DNA from 2 places in the Pseudomonas migulae genome. Region 2 is predicted to be linked to the other one. Evidence: predicted binding sites of a transcription regulator. Region 2 holds the regulator's gene; the other holds the start of a gene.
The links. The regulator sigma-54, encoded in region 2, starts transcription at its own class of promoters, with help from an activator protein. The targets are predictions, from matches to a motif close to ANTGGCATNNANNTTGCTNT.
Positions count from the first base shown of each region.

Region 1 (7,619 bases), 1.1 Mb from region 2:
CGCAGCCGACGCCGCAGTAGCAGCAGGTGGAAGCGGTGATCTGGCGGTTCATCAGCTGGCTTCCCGCAAGGCTTCACCGAACATCAGGTGATCACGGATCTCGCCGATGTCCTGGTTCTCACGAATCTGCCGGAAATACCAACCGCCATCGGCCGTATCGCCATACAGGCAGGCGCCTACCAGCACATCGCCCTTGATCACCAGTTTTTTGTAGATCCCGCTGACGGGATCGGAGAGGGTGATGGTTTCGGTGCCTTCGCCGCCCATGAAGTCGCCGGCGGAAAACAGGTCGATGCCGGTAACTTTCAGTTTGGTCGAGGTCACCGACCCCTTGTAGCTGGCGAACCCCAGCCGGGCGAGATGGTTGGCGCAGACCCTGGCCTGTTCGAACAATGGCGCGACCAGGCCATAGGCAATGCCACGGTGGCTGGCGCATTCGCCGATGGCGTAGACCCTTGGATCGTAGGTTTGCAGGGTGTCGTTGACCAGAATCCCGCGATTGCAGGGGAGGCCTGATTTTTCTGCGAGTTCGGTGGCGGGGCGAATGCCGGCGGCCATCACCACCAGGTCGGCGGGAATGATGTCGCCATTGTTGAACTCGACCGACCCGACCCGGCCATTGCCGGCATCGTGCAGGGCCCGGGTTTGCTCGCGAAGGCGAAAGTGCAGGCCACGAGCCTCCAGCGCGGTTTGCAGCATCTGGCCGCTGACGTTGTCCAGCTGCCGCTCCAGCAACCATTCACCGTTGTGCACCACGGTGACGTGCATGCCGCGCAGCATCAGGCCGTTGGCCGCTTCCAGCCCCAGCAGGCCACCGCCGATGACCACGGCGTGCTGGTGGGTTTTGGCGGTGTTGATCATGACCTGAGTGTCGGCGATGTCGCGGTAGCCGATCACTCCGTGCAGGGTGTTGCCGGGGATCGGCAGGATAAACGGGGTCGAACCGGTGGCGATCAGCAGGCGGTCGTACTCGGCTTCGGTGCCGTCTTCGGCGATGACCCGGCGTTTGACCCGATCGATCTCCACCACTTTGCGGTTGAGCAGCAACTTGATGTTGTTGTCCAGGTACCAGTCCAGGTCGTTGAGCACGATCTCTTCGAAAGTTTGCTCGCCGGCCAGTACGGGCGACAGCAGAATGCGGTTGTAGTTGGCATGCGGTTCGGCACCGAAGACGGTGATGTCGTACAGCTCGTTGCTCAGCTTGAGCAACTCTTCCAGGGTCCGAACCCCGGCCATGCCATTGCCGATCATCACCAGTTTGAGTTTTTTCATCAGGTTCTCCGGGGCTCGACACATTTCGCGCAAACAAAAAAAGGCGTCCCGCTAGTTGCCTAGCGAGGACGCCTTTGTCCTGGTCCCGTTATGTCGGGAAGCCCATCCTTCGTCGTTGAAGGCTGGGCTTTATGTAAGTTGAGAGAGGTAATGCAGTGGTTGTGCCAAGTTGTCCGGGCCCCGGTTATATGGACGCTTGGCACTTTATCAACCGTTGCGGTTGCACCGAATCGAAGCGTGCTGCCCGCTAATGGAGCGGGCTGGCGATCGATTTGTGGTGGCTGTCAGTCCGCCTTCGCGAGCAAGCCCGCTCCCACGTTTGGAATGCGTTCCCCAATGGGAGCGGGCTTGCTCGCGAACGACGCGACGCCGTCTAACCATGAAATACCAAAACCAACAGCACCAGATTCACCAGCATCGCCCCCACCGCCAACGTCCGCCAGACCTTCACCGGCTCGCGCTCCAGCAACGGTCTGGGCCGCACGCTCAAACTGCGGCGCTCGCCCTGTTCCAGTACCAGCAACCATTCTTCCGCCGTTTCATATCGCTCATCCGGATTCGCTGCCACTGCGCGCTCCAGACTTTGCGCGATCCATTCAGGCAGGTCGGGCCGGTAGCGACTGGCGCTGACCGGTGCACCAAACCGCGGCCGCTGGAACGCTTCGATCTCGCCGTAGGGATAATGCCCGGTGAGCAGGACATACAAGGTCACGCCCACGGCATACAAATCCTGTTGCACGGACGGCGGGTCGCCGCGAAAGGCTTCCGGCGCGATATAGCTGGGTGTTCCGGGCAAGGTCGAGGCCTGGTCTTCAGACAGGCCAGGGCAGTAGGCGAGACCGAAGTCCAGCAGGCGCAGCTCGCCGTCATCCCCCAGCAGCAGGTTTTCCGGTTTGATGTCGCGATGGAGAATCTGCCGTCGATGCAGCATGCCGACGGCCCGCAGCAAACGTTCTGCCAGATCCTGCCATTGAGCCAGCGGCAGCATGGCGTTCCGCGAACTCAGTTGCTCCAGGGTAGAACCGGAATATTCACGCATCACGTAGTACAAATGCTGACGCTGTTGGGCGGCATGGACTTCAGGGAAATGCCGACCGGCCACACGCTTGAGAAACCATTCTTCCGACAACAATGCCTGCCCAGCCAGGTGATCGTCGCGCAGTGCAACGGGCAAGGTTTTCAGCAGCCAGGGTTGTTGCTGAGCGTCACGCACCCGATAAAGCAGGGACTGCTGGCTCTGCCCGAGCACCGCTTCTACCTGCCAGCCCTCAAAGGTCTGGTCCGGTTTCAGCGCTGGCGGCAGTGGCCATTGCTGCAGATGAATCAGCGCGTCGCCGATACTCGTTTCACCGAGGGCGTCGACCCGCACCAATAACGCGCTGGCATTGTCCTGGCTGCCCGCCAGATGCGCCGCACTCACGAGGGTTCGCGCGGCACTGTGCAAATCCGGTTGATCACGCAGGATCGCCGCGATGGCGGTATCGCCCAGCACAGCCCAGATGCCATCGCTGAGCAGCACGAAACTCTCATCGAGGCGCAATTCGCCATCGAGAAAATCCAGCACCAGATGCTGATCGAGGCCCAGCGCCCGTTTGAGCACATGCTGCATGCCCGGTTGATCCCAGACGTGGTCTTCGCTGATCCGTTGCAAGTGATCGGCGTGCCAGCGATAAACCCTGCAGTCACCGACATGCGCCAGGGTAAATCGCCTGCCGCGCATGACCAGGGCACTGACGGTGGTGAGCAGCGGTTGCCCACCGCCATTGGCCTGCAACCAGCGATTCTGTGCCAGCAGCAGGCGATCCAGTGCCTGGGCGACGCCCCAGGTTTCCGGCGTTGCGTAATAGTCCAGCGCCAGCGCCTGTAAGGTCGAGCGGGCGGCGAGCCCACCATCGGCGCACTGGCTGACGCCGTCGGCGATGGCGAACAGGTAACCCTTGCTCGCAGCCAGCGCCGGCGCGGGAGTGACCAGGCGCAGGGCGTCCTGATTCTCCTCGCGCGGTCCCATGGCGCTGGCTTCGGCGAAGCTCAGTTGCAGGCTCATTCAGCCCTCACACCCGCGCGGCGGTGACGGCAGCCGAGCCCCAGGTGGTTCTCCAGCGACGCTTCACGCCGTGCAGGCCGAACCAGGCGAGGACGCCGAGGCTGGCGAACAGCCACAAGGCCAGTTGATAGCTGCCGGTGCTTTGCTTGATCGCACCCATGCCCGCCGCGAGGGCGAAACCACCGATACCCCCAGCCATGCCGATCAAACCGGTCATCACGCCGATTTCACGCCGAAAACGCTGTGGGACCAATTGGAAAACCGCGCCGTTACCCGCACCCAGACCGAGCATGGTGCAGACGAAAAGTGCCAGTGCCGCGTAGGAGCTCGGCAAGTTGAAACCCACCGCCGCGATACAGATCGCCGCCACCGTGTACATCGCCAGCAAGGTGCGAATCCCGCCGAAACGGTCAGCCAATGCACCGCCCAAAGGACGCATCAGACTGCCGCCGAACACGCAGGCCGCGGTGTAGTAGCCGGCAGTCACCGGGCTCAGGCCATATTGGTCGTTGAAGTAGCCGGGCAGGGCGCTGGCCAGGCCGATGAAGCCGCCGAAGGTCACGCTGTAGAAAAACATGAACCACCAGCTGTCGCGGTCACCCAGGGCCTTGAAGTAGTCGGACACCGACTTGGCTTTCGGCCGTTCAGGGGCATTTTTGGCCAGCCAGGCGAAGACGATGATGGTCAGGATCAGCGGGATCAGGGCGAAGCCGAACACGTTACTCCAGCCAAACGCGGCAGCCAGCACCGGGGCGATCAGGGCGGCGAGCACGGTGCCCGAGTTACCGGCACCGGCGATGCCCATGGCCTTGCCTTGATGCTGCGGCGGATACCATTGCGACGCCAGCGGCAGGGCCACGGCGAAGGATGCACCGGCCATGCCGAGGAACAGGCCCAGCAGCAGCGCCTGTTCATAACTGTGGATGCCCAGGTTCCAGGCGCCGAACAGGGCGCAGATCACGATGACCTGCCCGATCAGCCCGGCGGTTTTCGGCGACAAGCGATCCGCCAGCATACCCATGATGAAGCGCAACACCGCACCGGCCAGAATCGGCGTGGCAACCACCATGCCGCGTTGTTGCGTGGTCAGGTGCAGGTCGGCGGCTATTTGCACCGCCAGCGGGCCGAGCAGGTACCAGACCATGAAACTCAGGTCGAAATAGAGGAAGGCCGCGAACAGAGTCGGGGTATGGCCGGATTTCCAGAAGCTTGAATTCATCGCGCACCTCAGCTGTGAGTCGTCTCGAGAAGGAGTCATGAGCTTGCAGGTGGGGCGCCGCAACGGCCGCACCACCGGCCCCGGGCTGTGGGGCCAAAACAAAAAAACGCCGCCACCGGATTCGCCTTGGGCAAATGAGGTGAGCGACGTCTTTGTCGTAGGTGGGGCAACCGCCGTTGGTTACCTGTGGTGATTACTTAGCGAGATCTGTGCCAACAACTCGAGACCGAGTCGCTGCCAATCGCGGGCAAGCCCGCTCCCACAGGATTGGTGGTGTTCACAAAACCTGTGGGAGCGGGCTTGCCGCGATGAGGCCCAGACAGCCACTGCAATACTCAGCCCAGCAGTTCACTCATCGCAATAATCTGCTCCGCCACCTGAATCAGTTTCTGCTGGCGGCTCATGGCCTGGCGCCGCATCAGCGTGTAGGCCTCTTCCTCGTTGCAGTCTTTCATCTTCATCAACAACCCCTTGGCCAGCTCGATGCGCTTGCGCTCGGCCAGTTGCTGGTCGCGGGCGTGCAGCTGGGCGCGCAGGGCCTGGTCGCTTTCGAAGCGCGCCATGGCCACGTCGAGAATTGGCTGCAAGCGTTGTGCGTGAATGCCTTCGACGATGTAGGCGCTGACCCCGGACTTGATCGCCTGGCGCATCACCTCGGGGTCATGTTCGTCGGTAAACATCACGATCGGCCGCGGCTGGTCGCGGGACACCAGCACCACTTGCTCCATCACATCGCGGCTCGGTGACTCGGTATCGATCAGGATGACGTCCGGACGCACCGTTTCGACGCGCGCGGGCAGGTCGATGGTCAGGCCGGATTCGTCGATCACCTCGAATCCGGCTTCGGTCAGGGCGGCTTTCAGCCGGCCGACTTTCTTCGCGGTGTCGTTGATCAGCAGGATACGCAACATGTTCGCAGTCTCCTGTCAGCGGCTGGCGAGTAGGGGCGAGCTGTCGCTCATGGCGTGCAGCTTGAAGCTGCGGGCATAACCGGCCGGGTCGCTGCCGTCCCAGGTCTTGCCGTCGATCAACTGGCTGCTGCGCATTTCCTGGCCCGACGCGGCAACACCGACGGCGGTTGCGGCCTCTCGATACAAGTCTAGTTGCTGGACTTGACGGGCCACCGCGAGGTAGTCCGGGTCGTCGCGCAACAAGCCCCAGCGGCGGAATTGGGTCATGAACCACATGCCATCGGAAAGGTAAGGCAGATTGACCTCACCGCCGCCATGGAAACGCAGTGCGTGCGGGTCTTGCCAGCGATTGCCGAGACCGTCGGCGTAATCGCCAAGCAGGCGCGGTTCGATGCAATCGAGCGGTGCATCGAGGTAATCCGGGGCGCTCAGCAACTGCGCGGTGCTGCGGCGATTCTCGGCGCTGTCGTCGATGAAACGGCTGGCTTCCAGAATCGCCATCACCAGGGCCCGGGCGGTGTTGGGGTATTGCTCGACGAACGCGCGGGTGCAACCGAGGACTTTTTCCGGATGGTCGGGCCAGATCGTCTGGGTCGTCGCCATCGTGAAGCCGAGATGCTGTTTTACCGCGCTGGCGGACCAGGGCTCACCGACACAGAAACCGTCGATCCGCCCCGCTTGCAGGTGCGCGACCATTTGCGGCGGCGGTACGACCACGCTGTCGACATCGTGCAATGGATGAATGCCCTGGCTCGCCAGCCAGTAATACAGCCACATGGCGTGTGTTCCCGTTGGAAAGGTCTGGGCGAAGGTGAGTTTTGGGCGAGTTTGGTGCACGTGGCGGTCCAGTGCTTCAGGACCGGTCACGCCGAGCGCCTGCAAGCCGTGGGAAAGGTTGATGCTCTGACCGTTCTGGTTCAGGCCCATGAGCACCGCCATGTCGGTCCCCGCGACGCCGCCGATGCCCAGGTGCACGGCGTAAATCAGACCGTAAAGGCTGTGGGCGGCATCGAGTTCGCCGCTGACCAGTTTGTCCCGCAGGTTGGCCCAGGAGGACTGGCGCTTGAGGTTCAAGGTCAGCCCGTAAGGCTGGGCAAAACCCTGGGTGGCAGCGACCACCACCGAGGCACAGTCGCTCAAGGCCATGAAGCCGAGGTTGATGTCGGTCTTTTCCGGGGCATCGCTGCCGTTGACCCAGGCCAACGGGCTGGCTAGTGGTTCGTTCATCGCGTCTTCACCTTGCAAAAAAAAGCGTCGTCCCGGGTCCGCGCATGAGCAAGGCCGGGTGACGACGCCATTGTCCTGGCACTCATGCCGCCGTTGACATGAGTGCTGATACTTCTGTGGGTGCAAGGCATATGCCAGTCCGGGTTTCATCAGTTTTCCATCAGGACTTCCCGCGCCATGTCTTTCATCCTGCCTGCCCTTGATCGTCAGGCTGCAAAGGAGGTTGGCGTGCAAACCGAATCACTACGTGCCACCCCATTCCCGGATGCTCGTTCCGGCGAGCGGGTATTGCATCTGCGTGTCAGCGAATCGACCGACCTGCAGGGTTCGGCGCAAGGCCAGCGGTTACCCGGCGGCTGGGAAGGGCTGATCGCGGTCAGCGAGACCCTGCAAATGACCGGTGGCTGTGTGCAGGTGCTGCCGCTGTCCGAAACGCGGCTGGTGAAATTGCAGGTCTTTATCGACTTGAGTGATGCGTTGAATGGCCAGCGACCAAACCATACATCGTGGGCGATGTTGCCGGTGACGTACGAGACCGTTCGGTCGGAGCGCGCACTGGAACGCTGGTACATCGAGCAGGCCATGGGCGGAGGTCCGGCTTTTCAGACCTTTGCCAGTGTGCTGCGTCAGACCGAGAGTTACGGGCTTGTGCGATTCCTGCTGGAGCAGGGCACCCGCAGTGAAAAGCTGAGCGACCTGGCGCAACGCTATGGCGTATCCGTGTCGCACTTTCGTCGATTGTGCCGACAGGCACTGGGCAGTGCAGCCAAGCCTGCAATGCGCGGTTGGCGCACGGCTCAGGCGCTGTTGAACATGAGTCTGCGGGACTGTTCGCTGACGGATGTCGCGCTGGAGTCCGGCTTTGCCTCTTCTTCGCATTTCTCCAAGGAAATCCGCGAACTGGTGGGTTTCACGCCCAGCAGCCTCGCCGACATTACCTACCTTC
Region 1 covers NZ_JALJWR010000001.1:5,936,450-5,944,068, forward strand. The annotation lists gene J2Y86_RS27320 (nitrate reductase) at 1-52, opposite strand, end outside; partial or broken gene J2Y86_RS27325 (NAD(P)/FAD-dependent oxidoreductase) at 73-1,272, opposite strand; gene J2Y86_RS27330 (bifunctional protein-serine/threonine kinase/phosphatase) at 1,646-3,316, opposite strand; gene J2Y86_RS27335 (nitrate/nitrite transporter) at 3,324-4,535, opposite strand; gene J2Y86_RS27340 (ANTAR domain-containing response regulator) at 4,871-5,446, opposite strand; gene J2Y86_RS27345 (CmpA/NrtA family ABC transporter substrate-binding protein) at 5,462-6,673, opposite strand; gene J2Y86_RS27350 (helix-turn-helix domain-containing protein) at 6,851-7,619, shown strand, end outside.
Region 1: the regulator sigma-54 is predicted to act here: its motif matches at 6,793-6,812, upstream of J2Y86_RS27345 (CmpA/NrtA family ABC transporter substrate-binding protein).

Region 2 (7,619 bases):
CCGGTGATCCCGGAATCCACCGCGATGGTCGCCGCCCAAGTGATCGGCAATGACACCGTCATCACCATCGCAGGCCAGTCGGGCAACTTCGAGCTGAACGTGATGCTGCCGATCATCGCCCAGAACCTGCTGAGCAGCATTGAGTTGCTGGCCAACGCCAGCCACCTGCTGGGTGAAAAGGCCATCGCCAGCTTCAAGGTCAACGAAGCCCGGCTCAAGGAAGCGCTGTCGCGCAACCCGATTCTGGTCACTGCACTCAACCCGATCATTGGTTACCAGAAAGCCGCTGAAATCGCCAAGAAGGCTTATCAGCAAGGCCGGCCGGTGATCGATGTCGCTCTGGAACACACCGACCTGACCCGTAGCCAACTGGAAGAGTTGCTCAATCCGGAAAAGCTCACTGCAGGCGGCGTGTAATTACCGCAACCGCTTTGGAGGCTCACCATGGAGCACTGGAAACGCACGATCGAAAGGGCAAACCGCTGTTTCATGCTGGGCGAGCTAGTGGATGCCCGCGAGGCTTACCTGCAGGCATTGGCCCTGGCCCAGGTGTTGTTCGAGCGCTGGGCGGATGCCGACGAAGCGGTAGCGGCCTGCGTGATTTCCCACCACAACCTGGCGGACCTGCATTTGCGTCTGAACCAGCCGGAGGAGAGCGCCGAATACCTGTGCGCCATCCACCAGCGGCTATTGCAGACCATGCAGGACCCGCGGCTGGCGCCCGCATTACGCGAAGCCGCACTGCGTCAGAGCAGCAAAACCTACGTCGAACTGCTGAATTTCATCAGCGAGCACGGCGAATACCCGCGTACTCATCGTTTGCTGCACATCGATGCCGCGTCGCCCGCTGCGCCTTTACATCAAGGAGTCCATTGAAATGGCTTTTAGCTTGCCTGCCTTGCCGTACGCCTACGATGCCCTGGAACCGCACATCGATGCGCAGACCATGGAAATCCACTACACCAAGCATCACCAGACCTACATCAACAATCTGAACGCGGCCGTCGAAGGCACCGAGTTTGCCGAGTGGCCGGTGGAAAAACTGGTGGCTGCCGTCCAGCAACTCCCGGAAAAACTCCGCGCGGCGGTGATCAACCAGGGTGGGGGTCATGCCAACCATTCGCTGTTCTGGGAAGTCATGGTGCCCAACGGCGGCGGTCAGCCGGACGGCGAGCTGGCCAAGGCAATCGATGAGCAACTGGGTGGCCTCGACCGTTTCAAGGACGCGTTCACCAAAGCCGCGCTGACCCGTTTCGGCAGCGGCTGGGCCTGGCTGAGTGTGACCCCGCAAAAGACCCTGGTCGTGGAAAGCAGCGGCAACCAGGACAGCCCGTTGATGAACGGCAATACGCCCATCCTCGGCCTGGACGTGTGGGAGCACGCCTATTACCTGCAATATCAAAACCGTCGCCCGGAATACATCAACGCGTTTTACAACGTAATCAATTGGCCTGAAGTCGCTGCGCGCTATCAGGCTGCACTGGTTTAAGTCTTCTATAAAAACAATCCTGGGCGGACTATGGGCACTGAAACACTGGCGATCGGAAGTGGGCGGATGTTTCGTTACGCATTGGGGTCGCTGTTACTGCTGGCGGGTATGAGCTTATTGGTCGCCCAGGGCCTGGCGTGGCTGGATCTTGAACCGAAACTGCTACGCGCCTTACAGGGCGGTGCGATCTGCGCGTTGGGTACCGCCTTGGGCGCGGTGCCGGTGCTGGTGATCCGGCGCATGCCTCAGGCGGTCAGCGATACGCTGCTCGGCTTCGGTGCCGGGGTGATGCTCGCGGCGACAGCGTTTTCGTTGATCGTTCCGGGTATCGCTGCGGCTGAAAGCCTGGGGCTGACGCCTTGGGCGGCCAGCGGCCTGATCAGTTTCGGCATCATGCTGGGGGCGTTCGGGCTGTTTCTGGTGGATCGAAAGGTCTCCGGCGCTTCACCGGAGATGCTCGTCGGGACACTGGAGCGGCCGGTGATTCCGCCACGGATCTGGTTGTTCGTGTTTGCCATCATCGCCCACAACATTCCTGAAGGCATGGCGGTCGGCGTCTCGGCCGGCGGCGGCATGCCCGACGCTGACAGTCTGGCCATGGGCATTGCCTTGCAGGATGTACCGGAAGGCCTGGTCATTGCGTTGGTGCTGGCCGGGGCAGGGATGTCGCGGGTCAAGGCGTTCCTGATCGGTGCGGCGTCAGGGTTGGTCGAGCCGGTCTTCGCACTGTTGTGCGCCTGGCTGGTGAGCCTGGCCGAGTTGCTGTTGCCTTTGGGATTGGCGCTGGCGGCCGGGGCGATGCTGTTGGTGGTCACGCATGAAGTCATCCCCGAGTCGCGCCGCCATGGTCACGACAAGCTGGCCAGCCTTGGGCTGCTGATCGGGTTTTGTTTGATGATGGTGATGGATACCGCGCTCGCTTGAGCGGTGTAGAGCTTTTGTGGCGAGGGGGCTTGCTCCCGTTGGGTCGCGAAACGGCCCTGAAACATGCTACCGATGTACGACAGACACACTGCATTCACTGACATCACGACTGCTGCGCAGCCGAACGGAGGCAAGCCCCCTCGCCACAAAAAGCCCATCGGGTTGCGGTGTTATTCGCCTTCGTCGAAGTAGTTATTGATCAACGCCACCAGCGCGTCCAGCGCTTCCTGTTCCTGCTCGCCTTCCGTACTCAAATGGATTTTGGTGCCCTTGCCGGCGGCCAGCATCATCATGGCCATGATGCTTTTACCGTCGACCGTGGATTCCGGCGTGCGTCCTACCCTTATCGTGCAATCCTTGAATTGACCGGCGACTCCGACAAATTTCGCGGATGCGCGGGCATGCAGGCCCAACTTGTTGATGATTTCGATTTCCAGAGCAGGCATCGCGATGTGAATCCTTTAGCTGAGGTCGCGGTGGCGGACCTGGACATTCTTCAGGGATTTTTGCAGGACCTGACCCAGACGTTCGGTCAGGTAGACGGAGCGGTGATGCCCGCCGGTACAGCCAATGGCAATGGTGACATAAGCACGGTTGCTGGCGGCAAAGCGGGGCAGCCATTTGAGCAGGTACGTGGAAATGTCCTGGAACATCTCCTCGACGTCCGGCTGGGCCGCCAGGTACTCGGCAACCGGCTGATCAAGCCCGGACTGCTCGCGCAGTTCCGGCTTCCAATAGGGGTTCGGCAGGCAGCGCACGTCGAACACCAGGTCGGCGTCCACCGGCATGCCCCGCTTGAATCCAAAAGACTCCACCAAAAACGCAGTGCCGGGTTCCGGCTGGTTCAGCAGGCGCAACTTGATGGTGTCGCGCAGCTGATACAGGTTCAGATTGGTGGTGTTGACCTTCAGATCGGCGAGGTCGGCAATCGGCCCGAGAAGGTTGGTTTCATCGTTGATCGCCTCGGCCAGCGAGCGATTGGCGCTGCTCAGCGGGTGGCGACGGCGGGTTTCCGAAAAACGTTTGAGCAATGTTTCTTCGTCGGCGTCCAGGTACAGGACATCGCACTGGATATGCCGGCTGCGGACTTCTGCGAGCAGTTCCGGAAATCGGCTCAGATGGCTCGGCAGGTTGCGCGCGTCGATGGAGACGGCAACCAGCGGCTGCGCCAGCTCAGTATGAATCAACGCACGTTCGGCCAGTTCCGGCAGCAACCCGGCGGGCAGGTTGTCGATGCAGTAATAGCCGTTGTCCTCGAGAACATCGAGCGCGGTACTTTTACCTGAGCCGGAGCGGCCACTGACGATGATCAAGCGCATGATTAGTGCCCGTTTTGCTCGTCCAGGACAACCTGATACAAGGCTTCATTGCTCGGGGCGCTGCGCAGGCGATCACGGACTTCCTTGCGATCAAGCATGCTTGCGATCTGGCGGAGCAATTCAAGGTGCGCATCGGTAGCGGCTTCCGGGACCAGCAGAACGAACAGCAGGTCAACCGGGGCGCCGTCGATGGCGTCGAAATCGATGGGAGCATCCAGGTGCATCAAGGCACTGATCGGCGAGGTGCAGCCTTTCAGGCGGCAGTGGGGGATGGCGATGCCGTTACCAAAACCGGTCGAGCCCAGTTTTTCACGGGCAATCAAAGCCTCGAAGACATCTTGCATCTCCAGATCCGGCACTTCTTTATGGATAAGGTTGGCAATTTGCTCGAGGGCTTTCTTTTTGCTGCCGCCCGGCACGTTCACGAGGGAACGGCCGGGGGTCAGGATGCTTTCAAGTCGGATCATGGGTTGGGAGTGTTAACGACCGGTCGCGCCCTGGAGGAGGCTCTGGGTCTTTTCCTTATGCTTTTTGAGTTGTTTATCCAGCTTGTCGGTCAGCGCGTCGATCGCCGCGTACATATCGGTATGTTCCGCGTTTGCGACCACTTCATTGCCGGGAATATGCAGCGTGGCTTCGATTTTCTGCTTCAGCTTCTCGACCGTCATCGTGACCTGCACGTTGGTGATCTTGTCGAAATGCCGTTCTAATCGTTCGAGTTTTTCGCCGATGTAGGTGCGAAGAGGTTCGGTCACTTCCAGTTGGTGTCCACTGATGTTGACTTGCATACAGCTTCTCCTTCGTTGCCAGTGCATAAAGCGGTAGATCAGATGATCTACCACTGGAACGCTGTGGCGTGGCTCTACATCAACCGCTTGCGTTCGCTCGAAGGCGCGATCCCGAGGGATTCGCGGTACTTGGCGACGGTGCGGCGAGCCACCTGAATGCCTTGTGCCTCCAGTAAACCAGCGATCTTGCTGTCACTCAACGGCTTTTTCTGATTTTCCGCCGCAACCAGTTTTTTGATGATCGCGCGGATCGCCGTGGACGAGCATTCGCCGCCTTCGGAGGTGCTGACATGGCTGGAGAAAAAGTATTTCAGCTCATATATGCCCCGAGGGGTATGCATGAATTTTTGCGTGGTCACCCGGGAAATCGTCGATTCGTGCATGCCCACCGCTTCAGCGATGTCATGCAGTACCAGCGGTTTCATCGCTTCGTCGCCGTATTCCAGAAAACCGCGTTGATGCTCGACGATCTGGGTGGCAACTTTCATCAGCGTTTCGTTACGGCTCTGCAGGCTCTTGATGAACCAGCGGGCTTCTTGTAGCTGATTGCGCATGAAGGTGTTGTCGGCGCTGGTGTCGGCGCGGCGCACAAAACCGGCGTACTGGGCGTTGACCCGCAGCCGCGGTACCGATTCCTGGTTCAGTTCTACCAGCCAGCGCTCGTTGTCCTTGCGCACGATCACGTCGGGAACGACGTATTCGGCTTCACTGGACTCGATCTGCGAGCCAGGACGCGGGTTGAGGCTCTGGACCAGTTCAATGACCTGGCGCAGTTCATCTTCCTTGAGCTTCATGCGGCGCATCAGCTGGCTGTAGTCGCGGCTGCCGAGCAAATCGATATAGTCGGTGACCAGGCGCTTGGCCTCGGCCAGCCAGGGTGTCTTGGCGGGCAGCTGGCGCAATTGCAGCAGCAGGCATTCACCGAGGTTGCGGGCGCCGATGCCGGCCGGTTCGAACTGCTGGATGCGGTGCAGGACGGCTTCGATCTCGTCCAGTTCGATGTCGAGTTCCGGGTCGAAGGCTTCGAGGATTTCCTCGAGGGTTTCGTCCAGGTAGCCCTGATTGTTGATGCAATCGATCAGGGTCACGGCGATCAGGCGATCGGTGTCGGACATCGGCGCCAGGTTCAGTTGCCACAGCAGATGGCTCTGCAGGCTTTCACCGGCCGATGTGCGGGTGGTGAAATCCCACTCGTCGTCATCGTTGCTCGGCAGGCTGCTGGCGCTGGTCTGATAGACGTCTTCCCAGGCAGTGTCGACGGGCAGTTCGTTGGGAATGCGCTCGTTCCAGTCGCCCTCGTCGAGGTTGTCCACCGTCGGGGCGGTTTCCTGGTAGGAGGGTTCCGAAACATCGGCGTTGGGTTGCTGTTCGGCTTTGTCGGCCAAGGGGTCGGCGTTATCGAAGTCGTCGCCTTCTTCCTGGCGTTCGAGCATCGGATTGGACTCCAGGGCTTCCTGGATTTCCTGTTGCAGGTCCAGGGTCGACAATTGGAGCAGGCGGATGGCCTGTTGCAGCTGCGGTGTCATCGTCAGCTGCTGGCCCATTCTCAAGACTAGCGATGGTTTCATGGCAGGGGCTTAACACCTTATTCGCCGGCGCACATGCGCCATCCACTACAGGGCGCCGAAGCGCCAAACATAAGCAAATTATATGCCCGAAACTGCAGCGTTTGCCTAGAGCGCTGTAACAATAAAAAAGTATTGATTTTTTATCGCGGCGAGCGCTCGGACAACCAGCCAGACACCTCAGCGCTTACAGGCGGAACTCGTGGCCCAGATACACTTCCTTGACCAGGTCGTTGGCCAGGATGGTGGCAGAGTCACCTTCGGCGATCAGCTGGCCATCGTTGACGATGTAGGCGGTTTCGCAGATGTCCAGTGTTTCACGGACGTTGTGGTCAGTGATCAGCACGCCAATGCCCTTGGCCTTGAGGTGGTAGATGATCTGCTTGATGTCGCCCACGGAAATCGGGTCCACACCGGCGAAGGGTTCGTCGAGGAGGATGAATTTCGGGTTGGTCGCCAGAGCGCGGGCGATTTCCACGCGGCGGCGTTCACCACCGGACAGGCTCATGCCGAGGTTGTCCCGGATGTGGCTGATGTGGAATTCCTGCAGCAGGCTTTCCAGCTCTTTGCGACGATCGGCCTTGTCGAGTTCCTTGCGCGTCTCGAGGATGGCCATGATGTTATCGGCGACCGAGAGTTTGCGGAAGATCGACGCTTCTTGCGGAAGATAGCCGATACCCGCCTTCGCACGACCGTGCATCGGCTGGTGGCTGACGTCCAGATCGTCGATCAGGACGCGCCCCTGATCAGCCTGGACAAGCCCGACGATCATGTAGAAGCATGTGGTCTTGCCGGCGCCGTTCGGACCAAGCAGGCCGACGATCTGACCGCTGTCGATGGACAGGCTGACGTCGCGCACGACCTGGCGGCTCTTGTAGCTCTTGGCCAGATGCTGAGCTTTCAGAGTTGCCATTAAGGGGCCTTTTGCTCTTCGGTTTTCTTTTTCGGCTGGATCACCATGTCGATGCGCGGACGCGACTCGGTCACGTTGGTGCCTGTGGCACGGCCGGCGCTGGCGAGTTTTTTGTTGGTGTCGTAGACGATTTTCTCGCCTTGAGTGACGTTACCGTCTTTATCGACAACTTTGGCGCGATCGATCAGCACGACGCGGTCTTGCGAAGCGTGATACTGGATGGTCACACCCCAGCCCTGAACCGGCTTGGTGTCGCCCGCCGTTTGCAGTTGTTCGAAATAGGCGAGGTTGCCCACCGAAGTCACCACGTCGATGTCGCCGGCAGCGGTGCGGGTCATGGTCACAGTATTGCCTTTAACGATCATCGAGCCCTGGGTGATGATCACGTCACCTTTATAGGTGGCAATGCCATTCTTGTCGTCCAGTTGGGCATCGTCGGCCTGGATGCGGATAGGCTGCTGTTGATCGTTCGGCAGAGCCCAGGCGCTCACGCTTCCCAGTGCTGCGCCCAGACCGAGCAAAATAGGGAGAGTTTTAACGAGCCTCATACTGTCCTCTTACGTTCGATAGCAGGTGTATCCTGCTTTCTTTCAAATACGCTTTCATTCCCTTGCCAGTCGA
Region 2 covers NZ_JALJWR010000001.1:4,836,519-4,844,137, forward strand. The annotation lists gene J2Y86_RS22120 (class II fumarate hydratase) at 1-417, shown strand, start outside; gene J2Y86_RS22125 (hypothetical protein) at 445-876, shown strand; gene J2Y86_RS22130 (superoxide dismutase) at 878-1,489, shown strand; gene J2Y86_RS22135 (ZIP family metal transporter) at 1,520-2,413, shown strand; gene J2Y86_RS22140 (HPr family phosphocarrier protein) at 2,584-2,859, opposite strand; gene rapZ (RNase adapter RapZ) at 2,875-3,732, opposite strand; gene ptsN (PTS IIA-like nitrogen regulatory protein PtsN) at 3,735-4,199, opposite strand; gene hpf (ribosome hibernation-promoting factor, HPF/YfiA family) at 4,212-4,520, opposite strand; gene J2Y86_RS22160 (RNA polymerase factor sigma-54) at 4,595-6,088, opposite strand; gene lptB (LPS export ABC transporter ATP-binding protein) at 6,273-6,998, opposite strand; gene lptA (lipopolysaccharide transport periplasmic protein LptA) at 6,998-7,546, opposite strand; gene lptC (LPS export ABC transporter periplasmic protein LptC) at 7,533-7,619, opposite strand, start outside.